Regions from separate parts of the Mesorhizobium sanjuanii genome, predicted to be linked through region 2. Evidence: riboswitches for the same ligand, from Rfam matches in the RefSeq annotation. Region 2 holds a riboswitch; each other region holds the start of a gene.
The links. A riboswitch is a leader RNA that binds a small molecule or an ion and turns the genes downstream of it on or off. The one in region 2 is predicted to bind cobalamin.
Positions count from the first base shown of each region.

Region 1: linked by a shared signal. The riboswitch ahead of CN311_RS16730 (DUF1636 family protein) and the one ahead of metE (5-methyltetrahydropteroyltriglutamate--homocysteine S-methyltransferase) in region 2 are both predicted to bind cobalamin.
Region 3: linked by a shared signal. The riboswitch ahead of CN311_RS23780 (ABC transporter ATP-binding protein) and the one ahead of metE (5-methyltetrahydropteroyltriglutamate--homocysteine S-methyltransferase) in region 2 are both predicted to bind cobalamin.

Region 1 covers NZ_NWQG01000103.1:16,531-20,376, forward strand. Annotated here, with positions in the region: gene CN311_RS16720 (NADH-quinone oxidoreductase subunit A) at 1-322, opposite strand, end outside; gene CN311_RS16725 (winged helix-turn-helix domain-containing protein) at 653-1,852, shown strand; cobalamin riboswitch at 1,882-2,085, shown strand; gene CN311_RS16730 (DUF1636 family protein) at 2,124-2,552, shown strand; gene cobW (cobalamin biosynthesis protein CobW) at 2,555-3,592, shown strand; partial or broken gene CN311_RS16740 (cobaltochelatase subunit CobN) at 3,611-3,846, shown strand, end outside.
Region 2 covers NZ_NWQG01000013.1:74,871-78,716, reverse strand. Annotated here, with positions in the region: gene CN311_RS03200 (cytochrome P450 family protein) at 1-923, shown strand, start outside; partial or broken gene CN311_RS03195 (cytochrome P450) at 932-1,176, shown strand; cobalamin riboswitch at 1,451-1,650, shown strand; gene metE (5-methyltetrahydropteroyltriglutamate--homocysteine S-methyltransferase) at 1,767-3,846, shown strand, end outside.
Region 3 covers NZ_NWQG01000175.1:2,019-5,864, reverse strand. Annotated here, with positions in the region: gene CN311_RS23785 (ABC transporter substrate-binding protein) at 1-852, opposite strand, end outside; gene CN311_RS23780 (ABC transporter ATP-binding protein) at 849-1,673, opposite strand; cobalamin riboswitch at 1,878-2,088, opposite strand; gene CN311_RS23775 (bifunctional helix-turn-helix transcriptional regulator/GNAT family N-acetyltransferase) at 2,270-3,208, opposite strand; gene CN311_RS23770 (ATP-grasp domain-containing protein) at 3,296-3,846, opposite strand, start outside.

The DNA of each region.
Region 1 (3,846 bases), on a different contig from region 2:
CGATGGTCAGCACTGCCAAAAACACCATCATCGACCAGAAACCGAGCATGCCGATCTTGGAGAACGACACCGCCCACGGAAACAGGAAGGCCACTTCCAGGTCGAAGATGATGAACAGGATCGACACCAGATAGAAGCGGATGTCGAACTTCATGCGGGCGTCGTCGAACGAGTTGAAACCGCATTCGTAGGCGGAAAGCTTTTCCGGGTCGGGATTGCGGTAGGCCACCAGGAACGGCGCCACGATCAGCGCCAGACCGACGACCAGTGCCACGCCGATGAACAGGACGATGGGCAGGTACGAACTCAGAAGTGCGTTCATGCTGCGGCTTTCCGTTGCCAATCCACTTTGATTACAGCACGGAACCGTATTGCGGAAGCGTGACAGTTTAACCACTGAACCGTTTTAGGGGCTCTATGCTGCAACGCGGCGAGGGTTAGCGCAGCGCTTTCGGCGAAGCAAGTCAAACCTTGTTCAAAACACGGTGCTGGACGGCACATCCCGAAAAACTGGTCCGATCCGCTCCTGTTTGATTTCCTTCACTTTTTACTCCACTTTTCTCTCCTGACATATATCCCGCCAAATCCCTGCTAGCATGGTCGGGAATCATCGGTTCTTGCCTCGCTTGAACACCATCAGGGCGCCGTCAGCATGAAGGAAAAGATCTCGCTCGGCATGGCCAGGCGCATCGCACTCGCCGCACAGGGTTTTACCGATCCGAGGCCGGGCGCCACGCCGGACCGCCGCCACCTGGCTCGCGTGCTGGCGCGCACCGGCCTGCTGCAGATCGATTCCGTCAGCGCGGTGGTGCGCGCCCACTATATGCCGCTCTACTCCCGCCTCGGTCCCTACCCCCTGTCCCTGCTCGACAACGCCGCTGTCACCCGCAAGCGCACGGTGTTCGAATATTGGGCGCATGAGGCCTCGTTCCTGCCGGTCGAGACATACCCGCTGATGCGCTGGCGCATGCAGCGGGCCGAGCGCGGCGACGAAATGTATCTGGGCCTCGCCAAATGGGGCCGCGAGCATGCCGCCTATATCGAAGATATCTACCGCGAGGTCGCCGAACGCGGCCCGATCGCCGCTTCTGCATTGGAGGGCCAGAAAGGCTCGGGCGGCTGGTGGGGCTGGAGCCACGCCAAGCACGCCTTCGAATGGCTGTTCTGGGCCGGCCGCATCACCACGGCGCATCGCCGCGGCTTCGAACGCTTCTATGATCTGCCCGAACGCGTGCTGCCGCCCGCCGTGCTCGCCCTGCCAGTGCCAACTGCCGAGGACGCGCATCGCGAATTGCTGCGCATCTCCGCCCGTGCCCATGGCGTGGCGACCGCAGGTGACCTGCGCGACTATTTCCGCCTGTCGCCGGCCGACATCAAGGGTCGGATCGAGGAACTGGTCGAAACGGGCGAGCTATTGCCGGTGCGCGTCGAAGGCTGGAGCAAGCCGGCTTACCTTCATAAGGACGCCCGCTTGCCGCGAAAAATCGAGGCCCGCGCCTTGCTGGCGCCGTTCGATCCGGTCGTCTTCGAGCGCTCGCGCACCGAAAGACTGTTCGACTTCCGCTACCGCATCGAAATCTACACGCCGGCCGAAAAGCGCCAATACGGCTATTACGTCCTGCCGTTCCTGCTTGGCGACAGGATCGTGGCACGCATCGACCTCAAGGCCGACCGCCCGGCAAGCGTCCTGCGCGTCCATGCCGCCTATGCGGAGCCCAGCGCGCCCGCCGAAACGCCGGCCGCGCTGGTCGAGGAGCTGAAGCAGATGCAGGGCTGGCTTGGCCTCGAACGCATCGAGGTGACACCAGCCGGGGATCTGGGTCCGGCGCTTGTCGACATCGCAGTGTCGTAAGCTCACGTTGACACCGCTGCCCGCAAAAGCCTAAATCCGGTTCAGACGGTCTCCTCTCGGCAAAGGGAGGAGCCAAGAGGGAATGCGGTGCGAAATCTCGGTTTCAAATCCGCGGCTGTCCCCGCAACTGTAAGCGACGAGCCAAGGCCGAAAACCACTGGGATGTTCCCGGGAAGGCGGCACAAAGGCGATGACCCGCGAGCCAGGAGACCTGCCGTCTGAGAGACAAGAATCCGATCGCCTGGCGGGTTTTCCGGGCAAGGAGCCTGATTTGGAACGCGACAGCAGTTTTTCGGCTGAGACAGCGGACATATTGCCCGGCGGGGACGATTCCCTGGCCGGCGTCACCGTCATCGTCTGCTCTTCCTGTCGCAATGAGGCCGGCTCCGATGCCCATCCCCGCGCCGGCGCGCTGCTCGCCGATGACACGCGTCAGGCCGCCTCTGGCGAAAAAATCCGCATCCGCACCGTCGAATGCCTCGGCAATTGCAAGCGACGGCTCAGCGCAGCGATCCTTCGTGACGGCTGCTGGAGCTACGTCTTCGGCGACCTGACTCCCACCAGCGGCGCCGATCTCGTCACCGGCGCGAAGCTCTTCGCCACCTCGACCGACGGTCTCATCCCCTGGCGCGGTCGCCCCGACAGCCTGAAGCGCGGCCTCGTGGCCCGCATCCCTCCCCTCGACCTCCTGAAGGACTGATCATGACTGGTTCCGTCTCCCGCGTTCCCTGCACCGTCGTCACCGGCTTTCTCGGCGCCGGCAAGACGACGCTGATCCGCCATCTGCTTGAAAACGCCGGAGGCAAGCGGCTCGCCATTATCGTCAACGAATTCGGCGATATCGGCATCGACGGCGAGATCTTGAAAGGTTGCGGCATCGACACCTGCCCGGAGGAGAACATCGTCGAGCTGGCCAATGGCTGCATCTGCTGCACCGTCGCCGACGATTTCGTCCCGGCGCTCGACCAGATCCTGTCGCGGACGCCGAAGGTCGACCATATCCTGATCGAAACCTCCGGCCTCGCGCTCCCAAAGCCACTCGTCCAGGCCTTCCAGTGGCCGTCGGTGAGAAGCCGGGTGACGGTCGACGGCGTCATCGCCGTGGTCGACGGCCCGGCGCTGGCCGAAGGTCGCGTCGCCAACGACATGGACGCCCTGCAGGCGCAGCGCGCTCAGGACGAGACGCTCGATCACGATGATCCTGTGGAAGAAGTGTTCGAGGATCAGCTTGCCTGCGCCGACCTGATCATATTGTCGAAGAGCGACTTGATGGATGCCGCCGGCTCGGCCCGCGCCAATGCCATCATCGGCGAGCATGTCGCGCGTGCCGTGAAGATCGTGCCGACATCGCAAGGCAAGGTCGATCCCTCGGTGCTGCTCGGTCTCGGCCTCGCCGTCGAGGACGACATCGAAAACCGCAAGACCCATCACGACGATGAGCTCGACCACGAGCATGACGATTTTGACTCCTTCGTCATCGACATCGCCTCCGTCTCCAACCCGGACGAACTGGCAAAACGCGTCGCCACCGCGGCTGAGGAAGAGAACGTTTTGCGCGTGAAGGGCTTCGTCGAGGTCGGCGGCAAACCGATGCGGCTGCTGCTGCAGGCCGTCGGCCCGCGCGTCAATCACTATTACGACCGCGCCTGGACGGCCGAGGACGACCGCCGCTCGCGCCTCGTCGTCATTGGCTTGAAGGGGCTGAACCGCCCGGCGATCGAACGTATCCTCGCTGGCTGAGGCAAAGCACAAACCGCGATGCACATCCTCACCACAACATCCGCCTCGCTCGACGATCTCGCCGAGCCTGTCGATCTCAGGCAGACGCCTGCGGATGTCGTGGCCCTGTCCTTCACCGACAGCGATCTGGCCGGGCTGGCGGCGGGCTGGAAGGCGGATGCGGCACGCCTGCCCTCGATGCGGCTGGCGGCGCTTCGCGATCTGCGTCATCCGATGTCCGTCGATCTCTGGATCGACAGCGTCGCCCGCCACGC
Region 2 (3,846 bases):
GCGGCCTGCTGTCCAGCAGCTTCGCGCCCAGTCGTATCGCCTTGCTGGCGCCACGGATCGAACAATGCGTCGATCGACTCCTGGCCGAGATGGCGCAGCGCGGCGGCAGTGCCGATCTGATTTGCGAGTTCGCCGTTCCGCTGCCCACCAACGTGATTGCCGAACTGTTCGGTTTGCCGGACGAACAGCGTGAAGAGATCGTCGCGCTCACCTACAGCCTGGCCAACACCTCCGCCACAGCCGAAGAGGTGCGACAGACGCGGCAGCGCATCCCGGAGTTCTTCCGTCGCCTTATCGCGCTCAAGCGGGGCCAGCTCGGCGATGATCTGGCTTCGGCCCTGATCGTCGCCCGCGACAAAGGCGAGCTCGTTTCCGACACCGAGCTCATCGACATGCTGTTCATGGTGCTCTCTGCGGGCTTCGTGACCACCGCCGGCGTCATCGGCAATGGCGTGCTGGCATTGCTGACGCATCCGCAGCAACTGCACTTGGTGCGCAGCGGCCAAGTTCCGTGGTCACAGGCGATCGAGGAGATCCTGCGCTGGGGCAGCTCAGCGGCCAATCTGCCGTTCCGCTATGCCACCCAGGACGTGGAGATCGACGGATGCATGGTCCGCCGCGGCGATGCCGTCCTGATGGCGTTCCATGCGGCGAACCGGGACGAAAAGGCCTTCGGTCCCGGCGCCGACAGGTTCGATGTCACCCGGCGGCACAACCCGCATTTGTCATTCGGCGAGGGGCCGCATTCCTGCCTGGGCGCTGCGCTGGCGCGCCTGGAATTGCGCTGCGCCTTCCCCGCGCTGTTCGGGCGGCTGGAGGATCTGGCGCTGACCATCGCTGCGGAGGACGTCGTCTACATGCCGTCTTACGTCATTCGCTGCCCGCAGCGTCTGCCGGTCACCTTCCGCGCTTCCATCGCTTAGAGAGTCCGGCATTCACCCCGGATTCGGTGATTCTCGGTTCGCCGGGATGGCTGGTCTCGCACGAGGGGGCGAGCATGCCCGGTTACGCACGATCGTGGCGCCGGCCTTCAGCAACCGCAGGGCGAAGCTGCTCGCGCAGCAGGTCGAGGCGATCGCCGCGCAATTGTTCGAGACGCTGGCGGCCCAGCCCCAGCCCGCCGACCTGAGGCGCCACCTCTCCTTTCCGCTTCCGGCCATGGTCATCAGCGCGCTGGAATGCGCAAGCACGCTGAGCGAAGCCGAGCGGGGTACAAATACTGTGATTCCCGGCGGACCGTGACAACCTGGCCCGACTTTACGCCCTTGAGCCCGGCGACCTCGATCTGATCCGGCGTCGCCGATGGGGACAAGGACCTCTCCGAGCCTGCACTGATGAGAGGCCGCATCGTATGCAGCTTTGGGCGAAAGAGACCGATCAGCACAAGGGCATTATTCGCATCATCACATAAACATCTCGTTATATGTATTGACAAGGAGCGAAGCGGCTGTGATTGTGCGCATGTCGTGGTTCTCCGCGCGGCACTGCCGTAGCGGAGCTAAGAGGGAAGCCGGTGCGATGCCGGCGCTGCCCCCGCAACTGTTAGCGGCGAGCCAAGCCCATTGGTGTCACTGAGGCGAACGGCCTCGGGAAGACGGGCAGAGGCTTTGACCCGCGAGCCAGGAGACCTGCCACGACGAACAACGTCCACGGGCGGGGTGTCTCGGTGGCCGCGGTAGCCCGGCTTCGTGCCGCCTGCTCGCGCGTTCCTTGTCCCCACGCCCCAACCATCGGGGTATGGCATGACTGTCTCTCAACGAATTCCTGTGGCGACGCTCGGCGTGCCGCGTATCGGTCGACGGCGGGAACTGAAATTCGCGCTTGAAAGCTACTGGTCCGGAAAATCTCCCGCTGCCGACCTGCTCGCGATGGCGAAGGCGCTACGCGCCGCTAGCTGGAGGGAGCAGCACGATCGCGGCGTGTCGAAAATCCCCTCCAACGATTTCTCGCTTTATGACCATGTGCTCGACACCGTTGCCATGGTCGGCGCCGTGCCGGCACGATACGCCTGGACTGACTGCGAGGTCCCACTCGATATCTATTTCGCAATGGCGCGCGGCAACCAAGATCAGGCCGCTGATTGCGGACATGCCGGTGACGAGCATGCGGCCAACGGGCATGGCCTTGCCGCGATGGAAATGACCAAATGGTTCGACACCAACTATCACTACATTGTGCCGGAACTTACCGACGATCAGAGCTTTGCCCTCTCGTCGGCGAAACCGGTCGATCATTTCCTCGAGGCCAAGGCGCTCGGCATCCACACGCGCCCGGTCCTGCTTGGACCGGTTACTTTTCTCAAGTTGGCGAAGTCACCTGAGGAAGGTTTCAACCCTATCGCGCTCCTGCCACGGCTGCTGCCCGTCTACGAGGAGCTCCTGCGGAGGCTGAAGCTCGCGGGAGCCGATTGGGTGCAGATCGATGAGCCGGCGCTCGTGGTCGATCTGGTTCCCAATGAACGGGATGCGCTCCAATTCGCCTACTGCCGGCTGTCAAAAGCAGCACCGGAGTTGAAGATCATGGTCGCTACCTATTTCGGATCGCTGGGAGACAATCTCGAGACCGCAATTTCTCTGCCCGTGGCGGGACTGCACGTCGATCTCGTGCGCGCTCCAGAGCAGTTGGAGACCGTCGGCCGGCTCGCGCAGAAGGAACTTGTGCTCTCGCTCGGACTGATCGACGGCCGCAACGTCTGGCGTGCGAACCTGCCTGCCATACTTGACCGCATCAAGCCGATCGTCGCCGGCTGGCCGCTGGACCGCGTGGAGATCGCCCCATCCTGCTCGATGCTGCATGTGCCGATCGACCTGGACATGGAGACGGAACTCGATGCGGATGTGAAGTCGTGGCTCGCCTTCGCGGCGCAAAAGACCGGCGAGCTGGTCGTGCTCGCCCGTGCCCTGGCCGAAGGCCGGGACGCGGTCGCCGCCGAACTGGAGGCGTCGGCTGAGGCTGCCGCCGTTCGCGCGACATCCGCGAAGGTGCATGATCCGCTCGTCGAAGGCCGGGTCGCCAGCATCAAGGTCGGCATGACGCGCCGGAAGAGCGCATTCGCCGTGCGCTCCAAGCTTCAGGCCGACACGTTTGGCTTGCCTTCCTTTCCCACCACGACGATCGGCTCCTTCCCGCAAACAGCCGAGGTTCGCAAGGCGCGGGCAGCCCATGCCAAAGGCGATTTGAGTTACGTCGACTATGAGGCGTTCCTGAAGAAAGAGATAGAAGCCGCCGTTCGCTGGCAAGAAGAGATCGGACTCGACGTGCTGGTCCACGGCGAATTCGAGCGCAACGATATGGTGCAGTATTTCGCTGAGCAGCTCTGCGGCTTCGCCTTCACGCAACACGGGTGGGTGCAGAGCTATGGCTCGCGCTTTGTGCGACCCCCGATCATCATTGGAGATGTGTCGCGACAAAATCCGATGACACTACACTGGTGGCGATATGCCCAGTCGCTGACGCCAAAGCCGATGAAGGGCATGCTTACCGGCCCGGTGACGATCCTCAACTGGTCCTTCGTCCGAGACGATCTTCCGCGCTCAGCCGTCTGCCGCCAGGTCGCGCTCGCCATTCGCGATGAAGCGAGCGACCTCGAAAAGGCCGGCGCCAGGATGATCCAGATCGACGAAGCGGCACTGCGCGAGGGCTTGCCGCTGCGCGAGGCCGACTGGGAGGCCTATCTCGACTGGGCCGTCGAATGCTTCCGGCTGGCTTCAACGGCGGTCGGCGATGCGACCCAGATCCACACCCATATGTGCTACTCCGAGTTCGGCGATATCGTGGACGCGATTGCCGAAATGGATGCCGATGTGATCTCCATTGAAACCTCGCGCTCGCAGATGGAACTGCTCG
Region 3 (3,846 bases), on a different contig from region 2:
GCGCTCGTTCTTGACCGCGTCGGTTTCCTTCATCGCCGGGTGGGCCTTCAGGAAATCAAGCAGTTTCCTGTAGCCGGCACCGTCCTGGTAATCGAGCAGGATCAGGAATTGCGGATTGCGTGACGCCACCGTCTCCCAATCCGTATTGCCCCAGCTTGTCTCCATGTCGGCCATGATGTTGTCGCCGCCGGCAGCAGCGATCATGGCGCTCGGGATCGCGAACTTGCCCGCGGTGAAGGGTTTGTCTTCGCCGGAATCATAGAGGAAGACGCGCGTGCCCTTGCGGTCGCCGACCTTCGCGGTGATCTGCGCGAGTTGCGCCTTCCAGCTCGAAACAAGCTTTTGCGCCTCGGCCTCCTTGCCGAAGATCTTGCCCAGCTTTTCGACGTCGCCATAGAGCAGGTCCATCGAGGCGGCGGCCCGGTTCTTGTCGAGATGGACGCAGCTTTCCGTCAGCACCAGCGTCTTGATGCCGTGCGGGGCGAGCGTGTCGGGCGTCACCTCGCCGCCCGGCTTCATGCCGTAATACCAGCCGGCGAAGAAGAAATCGGGCTGGACGGCTACGAGGTTTTCCAGCGTCGGGTATTTTGGCGCCAGCTCCGGGATCGAGCCTTGCTCGGCCTTGAATTCAGGGCCAACCTTGTACCAGCCGGTGATGCCGGTCAGGCCGACGATCGAGGGCTGCAGCTTCAGCGCGAAGGCCATCTCTGCCATGTTGAGATCCTGGATGACGGCGCGCCTGGGCGGCGCGTCGAAGGTCAGCGGCTTGCCGCAACTGTCGACAGTGACCGGAAAGGCGAAGGCCGCCGAGGCCAGCAGCGAAAAGGCAAGCGAGAGGACGAAGCGCTTCACGGGGTATTGCTCCTTGGGTTCAGGGAAATTTGTCCGGATGGCGAGGACGCACGGTTGGGAACGTCGAAGACGGTAAGCTCGCGGTCTTCGGTCGGGTGGCGCAGGCGGAACACATCGATGCCGAACACGTCGCGGATCAACTCTTGGGTCAGTGCGTCGTGCGGTGCGGCCAGCACTTGCAGCCGGGCGTTGTTCATCATCGCAACCCTGGTGGCGAAGGGCGCCACCAGGGCGAGATCGTGCAGCACCGCCACTACGGTCATGCCGAAACCGGCGACCAGTTCGAGAAGCTCGCCGCGAGCACGCGGATCGAGGTGGTTGGTCGGCTCGTCGAGGAACAGGATTCTTGGCTCCTGGGCGATGGCGCGGGCCAGTTGGGCGCGCTGGCGCTCGCCGCCTGAGAGCTCGCCGATGGTGCGGCCAAGCAGCGGCAGCAGGCCCGTTGTGCGCAGCGCCTCGACGACGATGTCGCGCTCTTCCAGCCTGCGTCTGAAGCCGGCATGCGGAACACGGCCAAGTTCGACATAGTCGATCAAGGCGAGCCTGGGATCGGGCTGGTCGGTCTGGCCGACGACCGCCATGCCAAGCGCCCGCTCGGCCGGCGTGATCCTGTCGAGACGGCGCCCCGACAGACGCACCTCACCGGCACTCGGCGGCAGTGCGCCGCACAGCATGCGCAAAAGCGTGGTCTTGCCGGCGCCATTGGGGCCGATAATGGCCAGACGCTCGCCCGCCGACACGGAAAGGCTCACGCCATCAACCAGGTTCCGGCCATTCGCTGTCGCGGTCACGTCGCGGGCTTCGAGAAGGAGCGCGCTCACCGGTGGCGCCCCATTGGATCGCGCGGACCCGGCGTACGGGTCGGAACCCCGCCGGTTGGATCGCGGCGAAGCAAGCACAAAATGGTGCAGTGGATGGTCTCTGAGACGCTCACCTTCCGTCACTTTCTCAACTGGCGACGGAAGGAAGCTCAGCCGATCGGACGACAGACCGATGGCTTACGTCTCCTCCCGGCACACCCCGTCCGGTCAACTCAGCTGATGGCAGGTCTCCTGGCTCGCGGGTCTCGGCTTCATCCTGCCTTCCCAGCCTTGCCGGCCAGTGGCATTCTGCGGATGTTGCTCGCCGCTTACAGTTGCGGGGGCAGCCACGGCCTCGACCCGAAAGCAGGTCTCACCGTGTTCCCTTTTCACCCCTCGCCTTTCGACTCGGGGAACCATCGTCCTTTCAGCCTAGATTTTCCCCGACCGCGCCGCAACGGTTTTTGATTGCGCTTGCAGGCATCGGAACATCGTATGTAATAATATTACATAACAAACATCGGCTTGTGCTGTCAACCGGTCGGCCAAACGTTCTCGTTTCGATTTTTCTCGATGAAAGGTCCGCCGCGGGCAGGCGCCCGACCGCGGGAAGCCCGCTATAGCTCCAGGTTCCAGTTCTGGCCGACCAGATCCTTGCCGAAGGAATGGTGGCGTTCCTCCTCGGCAAGCTTGAAGCCCGCCGCCTCATAGATGCGGCGTGCCGAGACGAGAATGTCGTTGGTCCACAAGGTCAGCGTTCTGTAGCCCTTGGCGCGGGCAAAGCCGATGCATTCCTCGACCAGCCGCTTGCCGATGCCGAGGCCGCGCGCCGAAGGTTCGACATAGAGCAGGCGCAGCTTCGCCACCTCATCCGACTTGCGCACGAGAAAGACCGAGCCGACCACCTCGCCTTCCCGTTCGGCGATCCAGCTGCGCTCCCATTTCGGATCGAAGGATTTCACGAAAGCGCCGAGGATCTCGGCGACCAGCGCCTCATAGGTTTCGTCCCAGCCATAATCCTGCGCGTAGATGAGACCCTGGCGGCGCACGATCCAGCCGACATCGCCGACCTGCAAGGGTCGCAGCAGATAGGGCACCTTCGGCTCGGCACTGTCGCCGCCCAGCAGGCGCTGCACCGTCTGCATGGCCTTGACCAGCCTGTCCTGGTCCGATGCCGCCAACCGATCGAGCAAGGCGGCCACCTGATCGTGCGAATCCCGGTTCAGCGGCGCGAAGGCCCGCCGCCCGGCCGGTGTCAGTGCGATCGACGAACGCCGCGCATCGGCTTCTATCGCGGCGCGCTCCACTAGGCCGCGTTCCTCGAACTTCTTCAGCAGCCGGCTGAGATAGCCGGGATCGAGGCCGAGATCGCGCGCAAGATCGGTGGCGGTCAGGCCATCGCGATGCGCCAGTTCGTAAAGCACCCGTGCCTCGGTCAGCGAGAAGGCGCTTTTCAGCCACCCTTCATCGAGCAGCCCGATCTGACGGGTGTAGAAGCGATTGAAGGCCCGCACCGCATCGATCCGTTCGTTGCCGGAGTAATGATGAATCGTCATGGGATCCTCCTGTCCGCACAGGATCAATCAATTATTTGACCTAGTCAAGTATCTGGGGACGGGGCCAGAACATCGCGATGTGGACGATTATCTTAATTGCCGGATCAGCCCCTCGAAACCATCGGCCAGATGAGCGGCGCCGGCCGCAAACATTTTCACGAGGTTTTTCGGCCGGCCAGGGGTCTTGTTGGCATCCAGCAGCACGGCCCTGCCCTCATGCATGACGAAATCGAACTTGCCGTAGTCGAAGCCAAGCTCGTGTCGCAGCGCACGCATTTCCTGGGGAACAGGCACCGGTTCGCGGCGGATCGTTTCGGACGCCTTGACCAGGGCATTCGGCGAGACGTAGCGGGTGCAGCGTTCGCTCTCTCCGCAAAATACCCAGAACCGCGCCGCAAAACCATCAGGTTCCTTTTCCGGAATGAACTTGTCCACGACCAGATCGTCGCGCTCGAAGACGCCATCGGGAACATCGCCTAGGGAATCATAGACCTCATAAGGCTGCAGTGTCGGCACCTCCGGAAACGGTAGCTGCTTGCTTGCGCGCTGCGCTCGCCGATTGAGGAATCTCTCCGGAATGCCCTGATTGTTGAGATTGCTTTTGACAATGACCGGACCTTGCCAGGCGTCTCCCCGGT